4 regions of the Corynebacterium sp. S7 genome follow, and region 3 is predicted to be linked to each of the others. Evidence: riboswitches for the same ligand, from Rfam matches in the RefSeq annotation. Region 3 holds a riboswitch; each other region holds the start of a gene.
What was found. Region 3 has a riboswitch for thiamine pyrophosphate ahead of ACXZ66_RS14125 (phosphomethylpyrimidine synthase ThiC). Riboswitches for the same ligand answer to the same signal wherever they lie in the genome.

Region 1 (4,184 bases), on a different replicon from region 3:
GCCTTAAACAGAGCGAGAAGACCCACGATGACAAAGCCCCAGATCAGGCCTACAACTAAGGAACCCGCGGTATTAATCAGCCATGCCAAGAAACTGTTGCTTACTGCAGTTTCCCAACCGTGGATGGTGTCGTATAGCCAGGTCCAGCCGAATTCTTCGAAGCCAACAATCATAATGTGCCCGCCGACCCAGAGCATGGCGATGGTACCGATCACTCCGATAATGCTCAGCACGACCGGCATGCCCTTGACCAGGGCAGTTCCGAGCTTCGGGGCACGTCCGCTCTTGATCAAACTAAGACCGATGTCGTCCATTTTCACGAGTAGTGCTACGGCACCGTAGACAAGGACCGTGATGCCAATACCGACCAGCGCGAGGACCAGGGCGCGCATCCAGAAAGTCTGATCCGCGATCTCATTGAGGGAAATCACCATGATCTCTGCAGACAAGATCAGGTCTGTGGTGATGGCGGAACGGACCAGACTGTCCTCGTCCTCAGGTGTTTTATTGGCTGCCTTCTCCTCGGCCTCGTGGCTGTCGCGAGTGAGCTGTTCGTAGATCTTGTGGGCACCTTCGTAACATAGATAGGTGCCACCGAGCATGAGGATTGGGGTGAGTGCCCACGGCGCGAACTCCGAGAGTAGCAAAGCAATCGGCAAAACAATGATCAGCTTGTTGAAGAAGGACCCCTTGGTGATCCGCCAGATCATGGGAAGTTCGCGTGCTGGACTAGCATCGGCAACGTATTGAGGTGTCACGGCCGCGTCGTCGATCACCACACCCGCGGCCTTTGCGGAGGTCTTTGCGGTTAGCGCGGCAACGTCATCCATCGTTGCGGCGGCCTTTTTGGCGATGAGGGCAATATCGTCGAGAAGCGCAAGCAAGCCACCGGCCATGTTTGTCTACCTTTCGTGCGGTCGAAAGCGGGAACGCTAAAAAGTTTACCTGTGGATGGTGCCTTTAGAATGCGACGTAGGATAGAAAACATGAAAATTGCCTGTATTGGTGTTGGTGCGGTTGGGGCCTGGTACGCCGGCAGTTTGGCGAAAAGTGGCCACGAGGTTGTCGCGGTGGCGCGCGGTAAGACGCTTGAGGCACTGCGAAGCCGTGGCATCGTGCTCAATAATGAGGACCCAATCAAAGTCGAAGCAGTCGGCCACATCAGCGAGGTCGAGCATGTTGACGTGATCATCCTGGCGATGAAGGCCACCGGGCAAAACCTCGCGGAGGTGCTTGAGGGCGCCCCGCAAGAGGCACTCGTTGCGGTCACGCAGAACTCTGTTGAGTCCGCCCACGAAGTCGCCCAGGTCGTGGGCACAGGGCGCACTCTGCCTGGCGTTGTCCGAGGCTACTTCCATCACACGGGCCCGGCGCAGGTCGAATTTCACGGTGGGCCGTGCTCGTTTACCACCGGCACCTGGGATGGCAGTAAGTCGCAGGTCCTTGATGAATTCGCAGACGCGTTGCAGTCCGCAGGCATTGACTGCATCGTGCGCACAGACATCTTCGTCGATGTGTGGGAGAAAGCAATGTTCGTCGCGTGTTGCGGGGCACTAGGATCGCTTGTCGACGAGCCCCTGGGGCAGCTGCGCGGTTTCTGGCGATCGTCGTTAAGTGCTCTCATGCAGGAGGTCGCCTCCGCGGGTCGGGCGAGGGGAGTGCCCCTGAGCAGCGATGTTGTGGATCGTACGATGGATTTCGCAGATCGCATGCCAGCCGATTCCACCACGTCGATGCAGCGTGATCTGGAAGTCGGAATCGTCGGCGAGCTCGATGCCCAAGTCGGCGCGATTGTGCGTGAGGCGGAACGCGGCAATGTCCAAGCTCCCATGCATGAGCTGATCCTGAAACTTCTTTTAAGGAAATTGGAGTAAGCTGTCCGCCTATGAGCGCTACTTTCACATCTACGGCCCGTGTTAAGACTGATCGGCCAGGTCGCTACGGAAAGCAATTGGCATCGCATTTTGGCAAGAAGATTTCCGCCAATTGGGATGCAGACACCAACCGTGGGCATCTTACATTCCCGTCGCCTGAGGGCCAGGATCTCCCCGCAACCACCTGCGACATGATTGCGGGCGACGGAGTACTCATGCTTTCGATCGATGGTGAAGCAGGAGCTGTTGAGCGCCTCGAACGCGTTGTTGCAGTGCACCTGATCCGTTTTGGCACCAAGGATGAGCTTGAAGTGAACTGGGCCCGCTCCGGTGGTCATGGTTCCGCGCACTTCACGTCGGCGGACTTGGAAAAGTAATTTATGTTTGCTTAACTTAATCGCGTACCCACGGGTGCCCTGCAGAAGTCGGGGCTGAGATGCCAGGAAAGCTGGCGAACCGTTGAACCTGATCCGGTTAGTACCGGCGCTAGGAAGGAAGCAATTTTATGCGTTCTCGCATGCAATGGCGCGTTATTGATATTGTCACCGCTGCAGTTCTCGGTGTGGCCTGTGGCCTCATTTTTTGGCTGTGGAACTCGATTGGATACGCCGGTTTTACCGCGCTTGATGCCCTGACACCCGGTTTCGGTGGCCTCTTCGCCGGCGTGTGGTTCCTCGGCGGTGTGCTGGGCGGCCTCATCATCCGCAAACCAGGTGCCGCCATCTTTGTGGAGGTCGTTGCCGCCTCGGTCTCGGCCATTTTGGGCAGCCAATGGGGAGTGGAAACACTCTACTCGGGCATTGTCCAAGGCCTCGGCGCAGAGCTGGTCTTCCTGGCTTTCGCTTATAAGAAGTTCACCCTGCCCGTAGCTATGCTCTCCGGTGTGGGCGCGGCGCTTGGCGCCTTCGTCCTCGAGCTGTTTACCAGCGCAAACCTGGCAAAGTCCATCGAGTTCAACATGATCTACCTAGGCTCGCTAATCATCTCTGGTGCGCTGCTTGCAGGCCTGCTCGGACACTATTTAGTCAAGGCTCTGGCGCAGACTGGCGCGCTTGATCGTTTCGCTGCAGGCAGGACTCGATGACCTCACCCGCCATTTCGGCGACCGACCTGTCCTACCATCACACGGTTCGGCGCGAGCCCGCCTTCAGCGGCGTCTCGTTTGAGATTGAACGCGGAGAAAAAGTCCTCCTCACCGGCGATTCCGGTGCCGGAAAGTCGACGTTGCTCGGTGTGATCGCAGGCTTGCTTGTCGACGACGAAGAGGGCACCCGCACAGGTAGCCTCACTGTCAATGGCTCCGTAGGTATGGTGCTGCAAGATCCCGATTCCCAAGTCATCTCCGGTCGCGTCGGCGACGATGTCGCCTTTGGCTGCGAGAATCTTGGACTGCCTCGCGAGGAGATCTGGCCACGCGTGGAAAAAGCCCTGGCCATGGTCGGGTTGGACGTGCCACTGAATCACCCGACTTCGCACCTGTCGGGTGGGCAGAAGCAGCGCCTCGCGCTCGCCGGCGTGCTGGCGATGGGCGCAGACATCATCGTGCTCGATGAGCCCACCGCCAACTTGGACCCGGGGGGCGCAGAATCCATCATCGCTGCAGTCACCGAGGTCTGCGCGCTCACAGGGGCAACGCTTCTCGTCGTGGAGCATAACCCCGAGCCGTGGCTGGGCCTCGTCGATACGCTCTTTCGCCTGGATAGCTCCGGCATGCGACAGATTGAGCCCGCCGATCTACCCGGACCGCCACAACTTCCGCCGCCGCGACCTGCAGTCGGCGCTCCGTGGCTGGTCAAGGCCGACGAGTTGCTTACCGATTGGGGACCACCGCGCACACTCGAGCTGCCCGAAGGCCATTCGAGCGTGCTACTCGGCGCGAACGGGACGGGGAAGACCACCCTTGCCACCGTTCTTGCTGGCCTAGCGAAGCCACAGGGAGGCAGCCTTGAGCTAGCCGAGGGCGTGCGACAGGGGTTACACAAACCTCCACATGAGTGGCGTTCAAAGGACCTTTCCCAGCGCATCGGCTACGTCTTCCAAAACCCAGAGCATCAGTTTGTCGCGCGCACCGTCGCCGATGAGCTGGCCATCTCGGGTGCGTCGAGCGAGCGTATCGACGAATTGGTGGCCAGGCTGCGGCTCGGGCATCTTTTGGAAGCCAACCCGTTTACCTTGTCGGGCGGCGAAAAACGACGCCTGTCGGTGGCAACCGCACTGGTGAACGCCCCGGCTTTCGTAGTTCTCGACGAGCCAACATTCGGCCAGGATTCCCGGACCTATGTCGAGCTCGTGCATCTGATCCGGGAGTTA
Region 2 (4,184 bases), on a different replicon from region 3:
AACCTGCCATAGTCTACCCCGGCATATACTGATGGCCATGCCAACATGGAAAGAAATTACCTCACAAAACCCTGAGCATTCCCAGAACTACGCGCGTCGCTGGGAAAACATGATTGCGCAGGGTCATGACATCGACGGCGAAGCCCGTTTGGTTGACGCGATCGCGCCGCATCGCGGAGCAAGGATTTTGGACGCGGGTTGCGGACAAGGTCGCCTCGGCGGCTACCTGGCGCAGCGTGGCCATGAGGTTGTAGGAACGGATATCGACGAGGTCCTGATCGGCCACGCCAAGGAGAAATACCCCGAGGCCACCTGGTACGTCGGCGACTTGAGCACAGACCCGATTGCCGAGGACAACTTTGAGGTGGCGGTTTCGGCCGGCAATGTTATGGGTTTCTTAGCCCCAGAAGGCCGCGAATCCGCCCTGCAGCACATCTTCGACGCAGTAGCACCAGGAGGACGCTTTCTGGTTGGCTTTGGCGCCGGACGAGGCTGGGGATTCGACGACTTCATGGACACTGCCAGGAAGGTGGGATTCTCAGCCGAGAACGTCTTCGAATCCTGGGACCTCCTGCCTTTCAACGAGGGCTCACAATTCCTCGTCGCATTCTTCCGCAAGCCAGCAGAGTTGACGTTCTAGCCTGAAGTTTTAGCCAGCCACCCAAGCACGATCGGCTTGGGCAAAGAACTCCACTTCGTGCCTCGAGGCTAGGTTGCAAGCGGTGGCGGCATCGTCGAGAAGCTCTGGCGATCGTGCCAACGTCTCCTCGACGCGCTGCACCGCACCGCGCGCTGATTGCTCGAAGTCGGGGCCTGAATAGGTATCGAGCCACTTGTTGTAGGGGTGGTCGGGGTGATTCTGGTCGGCAAGGCGGGTGCCCACTTCGAAATAGAGCCAGTAACAGGGCAGCACGGCAGCTTCACCGACGGCCTGCGGCTTAGAGTGCGTCTCGGCTACCAAGAAATCTGTGTACGCGCGAGTCACCGGAGACGGCGCAAGAGTGTCGGCCGGTGTGTGTGCAAGCCACGTGCGGTGCATGCCCTGCTCGACCTCAATGGCATCGTCGGCATCAACGGCCCACTCGCCGCCAAGTTTGCGCAGAGAAGTTGCGTAGCGTTTCAAATACAGCGCATCCTGCTGCACATAGAAGCTAAAATCCTGCCTACGCAGCGCGCCTGAGCCCAAATCCTGGATGAAGGGCAGGGCCATGATGTCGGTCAAGTGGGGCGCGGATTCCTGCCAAAGTCGCTCGGTGTACGAACCGACCGGCGCGATGCGCGCCTTCGTTGGGGCGGAGGGAGACGGCTGCCATGGCTTGGTACTTGCGGCAGCAGTCATTCGTCGTAAAGTGTGCGTGTGGTCGACCGGCCCGTTGCCTGCGCCGATCTCGAGGTCATCGGCGTAGCGGATCGCTTCGTGAATCCAGCGTGAGGCCCACTCGGCGGCATCTCCAGGCGACATTCCGGCGGCCAGCTTCGTCGCAAGTGCCGACGAAAGCGAGCAGCCAGTGCCGTGAGTATTCGATGTATTGAATCGGCGAACCGGGATCCGATGCACACTTCCATCCGGGCTGACCAGCGCATTATCTGCACAAGTGCCGTTGAAATGACCACCCTTCATCAACACCGCAGCGTTCAGGCGCTCGGCGAGGCGTGTTGCCTGGGAGATAGCCTCCTCGATGGATTCTGCGATCGGTTGCTGGACCAGCACCGCAAGCTCCGGGAGATTCGGAGTGATCACGTCGGCTTGCTGTGCGAGCTCCAGAACGGCGAGTTCCGCGCCTTGGTCAAGGAGGCGATCGCCGGAGGAAGCAATCATGACAGGGTCAAGGACGATAGGGCAGTCAAGCTTTGCGACGAAGCCCGAGACAATCTCCGTGACCTCCTTGGAGCCAAGCATGCCGATTTTGACGGCATCGATGGCAACGTCGCTGCTCACAGCATCAAGCTGGCTTTGCAAAGTATCGCGCGCCGGAGTGTGCACCGCGGTAACGCCTAGAGTGTTTTGGGAAACGATGGAGGTAATCACGCTATAAGCGAAGCCTCCAGCAGCCGAGATTGATTTGATATCGGCTTGGGCACCTGCACCGCCGGTGGGATCGGTGCCTGCAATCGAAAGGATGCGAGGGATCATGAGCGACCCCCGAACTTTTCGGAGCAGCAGAAAATTGTGGCCATTGTGATGGCATGGCAAAGCATCAGGACTATCCCTTCGCTAGTACGAACTAGAGCAGGTTCGACGGGTGTGATCTCAGCATCCACTTACAGGTTTGGATGCACCCCGTGTCACGTGTTGACCACCGTAGCATGACGAAACCCCGGCCGGGGACGTTTTCGTCCTTCGGCCGGGGTGACGTGTGAGATTAGTAGGTAGTTAAGCCCCTGGAGCGGAAGATATTGCGGGCATGCTCCGTTGCTTCCGGAGTTGGTGGCTTAACGTCTTCCAGCTGGTAGTCGAAGCCAATGTTGCGCCATTTGTCGGCGCCCATGTTGTGGAAGGGAAGGACTTCGACGCGTTGGACGTTGTCTTTCCACTTTTCGACGATATCGGCAACGTTGTTGATGTTCTCATCCGAGTCAGTCAAGCCTGGAACCAGGACAAATCGGATCCACACCTTCTTGCCCAGCTTGTTCAGGCGATCGCCGAAATCAATGGTGGGCTGGAGTTCTCGGCTGGTGACCTTCTTGTAGGTCTCCTCGTCACCCGACTTGACGTCGAGGAGGAACAGATCGATGTTTTCTAGGTCCTCGTCGCTAAGCCGAGCACCCAGGTAGCCGGAAGTATCAACCGTGGTGTGCACACCCGCATCGTGGACTTCCTTGAGTACTCGCCTGGTAAAGGCGATCTGGAAAAGTGGCTCACCGCCGGAAATGGTCAGCCCGCCACCGGAGGCGTTGAACACGGGACGGTACCGGAGGACCCGTTTGACTACGTCGCCGACAGTCTCGAGGGTGCCCTCCTTCATCTCCATGGTGTCCGGGTTATGGCAGTACAGGCAGCGCAGCGGACATCCAGATAAGAACATGGTCATGCGGGTTCCAGGACCGTCCACCGCGGTGACTAGCTCCCACGAATGCACAAGGCCAATGTCGCCCGTGCGCCGGGCCTCCATCAACTCGGGGCGGGTGTATTCTTCGTCGTCGAAGTCGCCGCCGATACCTGCGGCAACGCCACGGACCTTCTCGCCTTCTTCAGGGGAGAGGGTGACAATGCCCGTTACGCCGTCCTGTGCCACGGTGAATCCACTACTCCTTATCTAGACCTAACTTAATTCTTAGCCTATGCCATCTTGTGGAAGGTACGCGAGATGACGTCGCGCTGCTGCTCCTTGGTGAGCTTGACAAAGTTGACTGCGTATCCGGACACGCGAACGGTGAGGTTAGGGTAGTTCTCTGGGTGCTCCATCGCATCTTCGAGGGTGGACTCGTCGAGGACGTTGATGTTGGCGTGGTAGAGACCTGCCTCCATGTTGTTCTGGGTGCGGTTGGCCTTCATGGAAGCCATGCGCTCGTCGAAAGTTTTAGCGGACATTATGTGTTCTCCTTTTAGATAGTTTTTTTGGGGGGTTACTCGCCGGAATCCATGACGAATCCTGCATCCATGATTCCGACAAGGTTGGTGATCTGCTCATCCTTGGTACGGCCCAGACCAGATGGCGTAATGGTGTTGGTGAGCGAGATGCCGTCGAGGGCGTCGTTGTAGTCCAACTTGCCCACTGAGAGCATCGAGGCCACCATGCCGTGGCTATCGGCGCCGTTTTCTGGGTTGGCGCCTGGTGCGAATGGGGTACCTGCCTCGTGGCCGGATGGGAAGGAACCGGTGTTCTTGCCATAGACCACGTTGGAGGTAATGGTCAGAACGGACTGGGTAGGCACTGCATTGCGGTACATCGGGATGGCCTTGATCTTCTCCATCACGGTGTGCACGACAGTAGCGGCGATGTCATCGGCACGGTCGTCGTCGTTGCCGTAGAACGGGAAGTCGCCCTCGGTCTTGTAATCGACAACCAAGCCGGTCTCGTCGCGAATTGGGTAGACCTTTGCGTACTTGATGGCGGAGAGCGAATCCGCCACGATGGACAGGCCAGCGATGCCACAGCCCATGGTGCGCACAATGTCGGAATCATGCAGAGCCATCTCGATGGACTCGTACGCGTACTTGTCGTGTGAGTAGTGGATGATGT
Region 3 (4,184 bases):
CTTTGCTGATGGCTAAGGGCCAGCGTGGAAGCCTTAAAGGTGCGATTTTCCACTCGGATCACGGCAGCGTTTACACCTCTCACGCATTCCAGGACACCTGCAAAGAGCTTGGAATTAGGCAGTCAATGGGATCAATCGGCACCAGTGCGGACAACGCGTTAGCGGAGTCTTTCAACGCTGCGCTGAAGCGGGAAGTCCTCAAGGATTCCAAGACCTTTGAGAATCAATTGCGCTGCCGCCGGGACGTGTTCCGCTGGTGTATCCGTTACAACACGGTGCGCCGACATTCCTGGTGTAAATATCTCGCGCCTGCGGTGTTTGAGGAGCGCGGTCCTGCTATCCTGAAATCTGCTTCCTGATTAAATCCTCCGTGTCCACTTCCCGGGGGTCGGGCCCTACCCACCGCTGCTACTTCGCACACTCAGCACAGCTTCACCCCACCCTAAGTTCATGCCTGCTGTCACGAACTACTGGCGTCTCACGACGCCACCACAGTGCGCACACCGTTGGCTGATAATCAGAATTTCGGTTTTGTGCAGGTCACAGACCCGCCGCAGGAGCGTGAAAACTTTTCCGTTCGTGCGTTAAAAACGGGTTAACGGCGGCGCTTCGCGGCCCGGCGTTGGGCACGATTCCCGCCCGTTTTCGACACCACTGCCGCCGCGTCCTCGGCAGCGACGGCGGCGTTGAGAACCTGGGCAAGTTCGTGAACCGCTGCAACCAATTCCTTGTGCTGCTCGGTTACGAAAAAATCGCGCCCTTCGCGCAGATTGCACGCCATTGCGCGCACGACTTTCGCCGCCTCCCCCGCTTCCTCGGCAGGGGTTCGTCGGTTCAAGCTCAGCTGGTTTCGCGCTTCGGCAAGCGCGTCCCGGTGGCGTTGCTCGCGTCGTTTGCGCGACGCCGCCGCGCGGCACGCATCTGAGCAGTAGCGCGCTTTTCGTCCTCGCGGGTCGGTTCTCGGGGGGATCGGTCCGCCGCAGTTCTCGCACTCGTTGCGCTCAGTCATGGGGCGATTATAACGAACGTTCGATATAATCGGTGCATTTTTCACAGGTCTCTGACCAGCACAAAACCGAAAGTCAGATTATCTGCCAAAGGTGTGTTGCTTTTGGTGAGTGTCGCGGCGCCGGCGCCGGCGCGGGCGCTGTGACGCGACGGTCGATGTGTGCGGGTCGATGCGGGGTCACGGAAGCGGTGTGTGAAACCGGGGTACAAGTGTGTTGGGGTCGTCATGGTGCGTGGATGGAGCATCATGCGGGAGAAGAGTGATGGTGGGGCAAGGAAGCCGTGAGGCTTCCGCGCCAGCGCGTCGACCGGGACGCGCATCCCCGGGAGATGAGCGCGATGTGCGCGGACGCATTCGACCCGGGTGTAAACATTGTTTACCGATAACCGAGCGGCAGTCCCCGCGCAAAAGTCATCCCCGGGTGGCGGTGGGGTCGGACCATATGTAAACAATGTGGTGCTGTTGCAAAGTTGGGCCAGGGTCGAAAAGCCCAACCTCAAGACATTAGTTGTCCTTGCTCCGGGGTGCTTAAGCTGTCTCGAATATCCGGCTGACGATCACCGCGTCCGGGTTCGGTTGCCCGTAAGCAAACATCGTCCCCTGGCCTTTCCGTAATGAATGCATCGCTTCCATCCCTTTCAACGTCCGGTAGGCGGAAATTCGGTTTTTGAACGCTCCCTTCGGCCCCAGGATTCTTTTAAGTCGGCCATGATCTCCCTCGATAACGTTGTTCAGGTATTTCACCTGCCGGTGCTCCACCGTCTGAGGGCAGATTCCCTCCGCCTTCAGCTCGGATATTGCCCTGGCCAGAGCTGGTGCCTTGTCGGTGTTGATGACCCGCGGGGACCCGGCTGTCGTATTCGACCTCAGGGTCTTGGCCAGGAAACGCTTGGCCGCCGCGACATTGCGCTTCGGGGAGAGATAAAAGTCCAGGGTCTGCCCACCGGCGGTAATAGCCCGGTAGAGATAGCACCACTTCCCGCCGACCCGGATGTAGGTCTCATCCACCCGCCAGGAACTGGCCTGCCAGTCGGGTACCTGCCGGTACCAGCGCGTCTGCTTATCCAGCTCAGGGGCGTATTTCTGCACCCAGCGGTAGATCGTGGTGTGATCGACTGGCACACCCCGCTCGGTCATCATTTCTTCGAGATCGCGGTAGCTCACCCCGTAGCGGCAGTACCACCGCACCGCCCACAGGATGATGTCACGGGGGAAATGCCGACCGGAGAAGATGCCCATGGCTCTGATTATTTCACGCCGGTCTTTCTACTGCCCCAACTTTGCAACAGCACCCTCCTGGGATGCCTCACCACGTCTAAGGGCGGAGCGACCATCGTCGAGCAGGTTGCGCTCCCGCCCCGCATAAGTTTCGACGTCACCGCGGCCAGTAATCCAGGATGCCCGCAGCGGCGGAAGACCGACGAGCGGGTCACTACCGGGCCCGGCGGTGCGGTAGACCCGAACAGGCGGGTTGGGTGCGCCGCCGGGACCATCTTCTAACGATATCTCCGTGACCGGGACCTGGAGGTCGTATTCTTGGTCATGGACGTGGGCTAGGGCGTGCTGAGCCGATGAGCTCATAATGAGGGTTCCTTTTCCTTCGCCGGCATTACCCGGACAGGTTCGACGGTCGCAGGCTGCAACAACCCGATCTCAGCCCTTGCATTGGGGCTCCCGTATGGACGGAACCAATCCTAACAGGCCGTTACACCCATCAGCCCGCCATATATGGCAGCGAGGGTCGCTCATTCCGTGACCGGGGCGGCATTCCTGGCACATTCATCGGGGGGCCTACGACCCGTGTAGAGTCTGCATTGCGGGATTTTCCTCGCACACCACCACCTGCAGTCTCTCCCATATTGTTGTCGAAAGTCATCTGCACAGATATCAGAAGGCGATGTTGGGTGGAGGGGTTACGAACGCCTGAGTTTCATTTCCCCATGGTCTCTGCGGCTCGGCATTGTCGGTCCGTCTCGAGCATTCGGCTAGTAGTGCTTTGTTAGGTGGGGGCGCGGCCGCAGTACGGGCAATAGGCCAACAACCTGATGACAGCGGTCTGGAGTTCGGCGAGTGTGACATAGAAACTCACACCGCCTTGCGAGCTTTTGGGTCCGCAGCCAACCGTTGGATAGTGACAAACAGATGCGCCGCGGTCACTAACACCGTGTGGTGATGCCAGCCCAACCAGCTGCGCCCCTCGAAATGATCCAGACCCAGCCCGTGTTTCAACCTCGATCCACCGATGTGCCCTCGGTAAGCGATTGAGATCGGTTGCAGGCACCGTCAGGGATTTCGGGCAAGAGTGATCCCCAGATCACGTCGTCGTCTGGTTGTTCCACGAATTGGTAGGTCGGCTCGGGCCGGAGGGTTTCGGCTCAGGTGGTCAGGAAGAAACAACAGCCGGTGGCGAGTGACCGTGCTCGAACAGCTTCCGCCACTGCGGCTCCCATTTCCAGCCCTGCGGTAGGTGCAGGACCAACCGTCGTGCCCTACGAGCAATGCGGGCCGCCACCATGACGATCCGACGCCGGATCGTCGCAGTCGTAGCCCTGGCCAGTGCCCCGGCCGCGATGGTCCCGGCAGCCCTGGTGAGGTTGAAGGCCATGACCGCCACCACCAACCACGCCGCGTTCGCGGTGAACACACCTGAAGGCATATGCGCCAGCGCACTGTTTTTCAGGTCGGCGTTGACCTGCTCAATGATCGCGTGCTGCTGGTGGGTTTTATCCGCGGCCACGGTATCGATGAGACCTGAGTCGGCGGTGGTGAACACCGCATGGAAGCGGTGCAGATCAAACAGTCCCGGTTGATCAAGATCCTTTTTGTTCAGCTCTGGGATCCGGCGCACCACCAGCCGACCGGGAACCTGATCAGCCTCCTTCTTCGATGCAAAAGCGACGAAGGAGATTTCCGCGACTTCTGCTGAGGAGATCCATCGCTGGGTGTCCTCGTCGAAAAGCGCGTCGGTGTACTCAATTGTTTCCCAGGACGTGTCCGGGATCGTGGCGATCGCGTTCTGGATGTTGGGCGTCATCCGCGCGGTGATCGACACATCCGCACCTGCGGTCAGTGCTGCATGGATGCTGGGCCGGCCGTAGAAAGCGGAGTCCGCACGCACCAGCATTTTCTGGTGCTGGAGTCCCGGTAACCGCCTGGTGGTGGTGATCGCATCAGC
Region 4 (4,184 bases), on a different replicon from region 3:
GCCAGTCGCCCCGCCTCGACGCCATGGCGCATTGCATGGGCCATGGCCACTGGATCCTGGCAACGATTGATCGCGGAGGCAAGAAGAACGCCGTCGCAACCTAATTCCATGGCCAGTGACGCATCGGAGGCGGTGCCCACACCGGCATCCAGGAGCACGGGAACTGAGGCCCGCGTGCAAATCAGCTCAATATTGTGCGGATTGAGAATGCCCAAACCTGTGCCAATCGGGGAGCCGAGTGGCATCACGGCAGCCACGCCGACATCTTCTAGGCGGGTGGCTACGATCGGGTCATCCGAGGTATACGCCAACACCGTGAAGCCTTCGCTGACGAGGATCTCGCAGGCGTCGATAAGCTCGGCCGTATCGGGCAAAAGTGTGTGCTCGTCGGCGATGACCTCTACCTTGACCCACTTCGTGCCCAGGGCCTCGCGCGCAAGCTGCGCGGTCAAAACGGCGTCGCGGGCAGTGCGACACCCTGCCGTATTCGGAAGCAGCGCGATACCCAGGCGGGTGAGCAACTCGAAGACGGATTCTCCGCCACCGGCCGTTGCTTGGTGACGACGCATGGCGACCGTGGTCAGCTGAGTTCCGCTGGCAACAAGTGCTTCCTCGAGCAGCGACTGGGAGCTAGCGCCACCGGTGCCCATGACCAAGTGAGACTCAAAGGTTTTGTCGGCAATCGTGAGCATCATTAGCCTCCTTGCACAGCGGTGAGAATATCGACAGTGTCGCCGTCGGCAATGGTGCGCGACCACCCCGAGCGTGGCACGACGGCCCCGCCGATAGCCACGGCCACGCCTGTTTCGGTGCCGACCTGCTGCAACACGAGGTCCTCGACCGAAAGGGCCTGCGTGCTGACGGATTTGTCATTGACTGTGTAGGTAATCATGGTGCTCCTATTAATTAGGGACTGAATTAGGTACGAGTGCGTGGCGAAACGGATCGCACGCTGTGAGATCGGCGGGCACTTCGCTATCGGTAGCGAGCGCGAGCGCACTTTTTGCGCCGAGGGCAGCAAGTAGAATCCCGTGGCGGAAATAACCGGTGGACACGATCAGGTTCGTGCCAGCTTTGCCCAGGTAGGGCAGATCATCGGGGGTGCCGGGACGCGCGCCGCAGGTCGCCTCGACAAACTCACATTCCTCGATGCCAGGCACAATGCGAATCGCGTCGCGCAGCAGGTTGTATACCGCCCCGGCACTCGGCTGCGGGGAATCCTCGCGACTGGTCGCACCAATGGTGAGCAGCCCATTCTCGCGCGGAATCAGGTACACCGGACGATCCTCAACAAACCCACGAATCACACGAGTGATCAGCGGGAACATCTCTGCTGGCACGCGTAGATTCAGCACGTCGCCGTAGACGGGGCGCAGTTGCAACGGCGTGGAATCACCCTCAAACCAACCGTCAATCGTCGCAGCACCGAGGCCAGGGCTGAGCACAACGAAGCTTTGCGACGAGTCCACCTGCCCGTTTCCTAGGTGAATCGCCGTAGTGGGGGAGTGGCCCTCAATCGAGGTGACCTCTTCCCGGATGAAGTGTGCCCCGCGGCGGGAGATGGCATCGTAGAGCGCCTCCGCGAACAGACGCGGCGCGACCTGGTGATCCCCGTCGATACCAAGAACCTTCGCGATGCGCGGAGAGAGCGCCGGTTCCATCTTGCGCGCCTCACGTGTTGTCGGAGTTGCTACCTTAATTCCCTCGTGTTTCAGGTAGCCGGTGAGATCGGTGAGATGGGTGGCATCTGCGCGGTCGGCTCCGACCAGCAGGGTGCCGTCGGTGCGATAGCCGGTGGGCAGGTCGGTGTGCTGGCCAACGCGCTCGATGAGGCTGGGGTAGAGCTCAGCCGAGGCTTGCATGAGTGGGACAAGAGAATGCTGCTGGTATTGCACTTCGGCTGTGGGCGCCAGCATGCCGCCGGCGTGGTGGGTGGCACCGGAAGCCGGGTCTGGATCAATGAGGGTGACCTTGAAACCTGCCTCTTGGAATTCGAAGCACGTAGCCAGGCCGATGATTCCTCCACCGATGACAAAAACGTGCTTAGGCATGCGCAACCACCTGCTGAGCCAGGGAATAAGGGTCTGGCGAATCCATGAAAGCACGCACCATGGCGCTGCCTGCCACGCCCGTCATTGCCAGGTTTGCAACGTCCGCTGGTTGGACATCGCCGATAGCGACGATGGGCAGCTCGGATAGCTCGACGAGGCGGGGATAGCCACCGAGCCCGATGGGTGGGCGACCCGAGTCTTTGGTCGGTGTGGGGCGAAACGGTCCAGCTCCGATGTAATCGATGCACTCGGCTACCTCGTTTGCCGAGCGGACGAGTTCTTCGGTTCCTGTGGTCAGACCAATAATGGCCTCGGGGCCAAGGAGTTCGCGTGCTGCCTGGACCGGCAGGTCAGACTGCCCGAGGTGCACACCGTGGATAGGCACACCGCGATTGATTAGGGCCAGGGCGACGTCCACGCGGTCGTCGATAAGTATCTTTGTGCTCGTATTGACCTGGGCAACAGCCTGCGCGACGCGCTCTGCCAGCGCGAACAGGTCGCCCGCATCGATGGGTTTGGAGCGCACCTGGATCACTCCGGCGCCGCCGCGGGCAGCCTCGGAGGCGACGCGGACGATGTGGTCGGCGTCGCCGCGGCCGGTGATGACGTAGCAGCGTAGATCTAGTGAGGACACGTGTGCCAAGAAGCCTTTCCTTCCTTCGCTGGTGCTAACCAGACAGGTTCAAACGGTCCCGCGCAGGAGACAAAAGCGCGATCTCAGCCCGATCCTTCGGGCACCCGTGGGTTTAGACTCTTAGGTTAGCTAGGCCAAAACTTCTTCGCAATCGTTTCTTGCAGGGAGTTTGCCCGGTTGGAAATTTGGGGGATCGGGGAGCGGTGTGGCAAGATGTGAGCGTTGACTGTCATTTTGTGGCAGCACGTGTACTTGTAGCTGACACGAACCAGCCGAGCGCCCTGATAAGGGAAAAGCCGCTAGGGTCCTCTGTCCAGAATTGAAAAGGATTGCCTAACATGAGCAACGGCATCATTGACAAGATCGACGCAGCACAGCTGCGCTCCGACATCCCAGATTTCCGCCCAGGCGACACCCTGAACGTTAACGTAAAGGTTATCGAGGGCACCAACACCCGTACCCAGTTGTTCAAGGGTGTTGTTATCCGTCGCCAGGGCTCCGGAATCCGCGAGACCTTTACCGTGCGTAAGATCTCCTTCGGCATCGGCGTTGAGCGTACTTTCCCAGTACACTCCCCAAACATTGATTCCATCGAGGTAGAGCGCCATGGTCGCGTTCGTCGTGCGAAGCTGTACTACATGCGCGATCTGCGTGGTAAGGCTGCACGTATTAAGGAACGTCGCTAGTTCTAGCGTTTCTTCAGGCTCTTGGCCCCTTGGCTGCATTGCGCAGCCGAGGGGCTTTTTGCTGGTTTGCACCCCGGGGAGTCAGTCTTTCAGGACTTCGATATCGATTACCCGCGGGGCCACTACATCAGCTTCGTTTTCTCCATTGCCTCGGTCATGGAACGGTTGTAGCCGTCCAGCAGCGGGCGCAAAACTACGCCGAGCAGCAGCGTGGGCACAATAAAGAGCGCGAGCCAGCCGAAGCTGATCCAGAAATCACCCTCAAAGGTGCCTGCGATGGCCGAACGCATCGCGTTGATCGAGTGGGTTGCTGGCAGCCACGGGCTGATGTTTTGGAACCAGTTGGGCAGAAGCTCGAGGGGGTAGGAGCCACCGGCTGCCGAAATTTGCAATACCAGAAGCACCACCGCGACGGCCTTGCCTGCGTTGCCGAAGGAGAGCACCAGGGTGTAGACGATCAGCATGAACACCAGGGATGCAAGCCATGCAATCAAGAAAAGCAGGAATGGGTGGACGGGTTCGATCTGGACGAAAATAATCAGACCGAGCACCACCAAGGTGCTTTGTGCCAGGCCGATGAGCGCGAAGATGCCGAAGCGCCCGAAATATTGCTCGGTGCGGGTGAATTCTTGCGGTGCTGAATCAGCAGAGTCTGCGGAAGTAGCCTCGTCAATATCCTTGCGCGACACATTCGCACGCAGAACGACACCGGAAAGCAACGCGCCCACCCACAATGCCAAAGTGGTATACAGCGGGGTCATTGCAACACCGAAGCTGGCAACAGGGAAGACGGGCTCGCGCTTGACCTCAATC

Region 1: linked by a shared signal. The riboswitch ahead of ACXZ66_RS05705 (ECF transporter S component) and the one ahead of ACXZ66_RS14125 (phosphomethylpyrimidine synthase ThiC) in region 3 are both predicted to bind thiamine pyrophosphate.
Region 2: linked by a shared signal. The riboswitch ahead of ACXZ66_RS07355 (bifunctional hydroxymethylpyrimidine kinase/phosphomethylpyrimidine kinase) and the one ahead of ACXZ66_RS14125 (phosphomethylpyrimidine synthase ThiC) in region 3 are both predicted to bind thiamine pyrophosphate.
Region 4: linked by a shared signal. The riboswitch ahead of ACXZ66_RS08965 (thiamine phosphate synthase) and the one ahead of ACXZ66_RS14125 (phosphomethylpyrimidine synthase ThiC) in region 3 are both predicted to bind thiamine pyrophosphate.

Annotation. Positions count from the first base shown of each region.
Region 1 covers NZ_CM136760.1:1,170,864-1,175,047, forward strand. Annotated here, with positions in the region: gene ACXZ66_RS05690 (DUF808 domain-containing protein) at 1-896, opposite strand, end outside; gene ACXZ66_RS05695 (2-dehydropantoate 2-reductase) at 987-1,874, shown strand; gene ACXZ66_RS05700 (DUF2218 domain-containing protein) at 1,886-2,251, shown strand; TPP riboswitch at 2,272-2,384, shown strand; gene ACXZ66_RS05705 (ECF transporter S component) at 2,380-2,958, shown strand; gene ACXZ66_RS05710 (ABC transporter ATP-binding protein) at 2,955-4,184, shown strand, end outside.
Region 2 covers NZ_CM136760.1:1,530,640-1,534,823, forward strand. Annotated here, with positions in the region: gene ACXZ66_RS07350 (class I SAM-dependent methyltransferase) at 38-640, shown strand; gene ACXZ66_RS07355 (bifunctional hydroxymethylpyrimidine kinase/phosphomethylpyrimidine kinase) at 650-2,134, opposite strand; TPP riboswitch at 2,190-2,294, opposite strand; gene pflA (pyruvate formate-lyase-activating protein) at 2,364-3,236, opposite strand; gene grcA2 (autonomous glycyl radical cofactor GrcA2) at 3,281-3,532, opposite strand; gene ACXZ66_RS07370 (pyruvate formate lyase family protein) at 3,568-4,184, opposite strand, start outside.
Region 3 covers NZ_JBTIYK010000002.1:35,447-39,630, forward strand. Annotated here, with positions in the region: one part of gene ACXZ66_RS14110 (IS3 family transposase) at 1-359, shown strand, start outside; gene ACXZ66_RS14115 (hypothetical protein) at 596-1,009, opposite strand; gene ACXZ66_RS14120 (IS6 family transposase) at 1,538-2,248, opposite strand; partial or broken gene ACXZ66_RS14125 (phosphomethylpyrimidine synthase ThiC) at 2,303-2,590, opposite strand; TPP riboswitch at 2,588-2,697, opposite strand; partial or broken gene ACXZ66_RS14130 (IS701 family transposase) at 3,095-3,238, opposite strand; gene ACXZ66_RS14135 (IS1380 family transposase) at 3,393-4,184, opposite strand, start outside.
Region 4 covers NZ_CM136760.1:1,869,349-1,873,532, reverse strand. Annotated here, with positions in the region: gene ACXZ66_RS08980 (thiazole synthase) at 1-692, opposite strand, end outside; gene thiS (sulfur carrier protein ThiS) at 695-892, opposite strand; gene thiO (glycine oxidase ThiO) at 903-2,051, opposite strand; gene ACXZ66_RS08965 (thiamine phosphate synthase) at 2,044-2,694, opposite strand; TPP riboswitch at 2,689-2,803, opposite strand; gene rplS (50S ribosomal protein L19) at 3,024-3,371, shown strand; gene ACXZ66_RS08955 (YhgE/Pip domain-containing protein) at 3,494-4,184, opposite strand, start outside.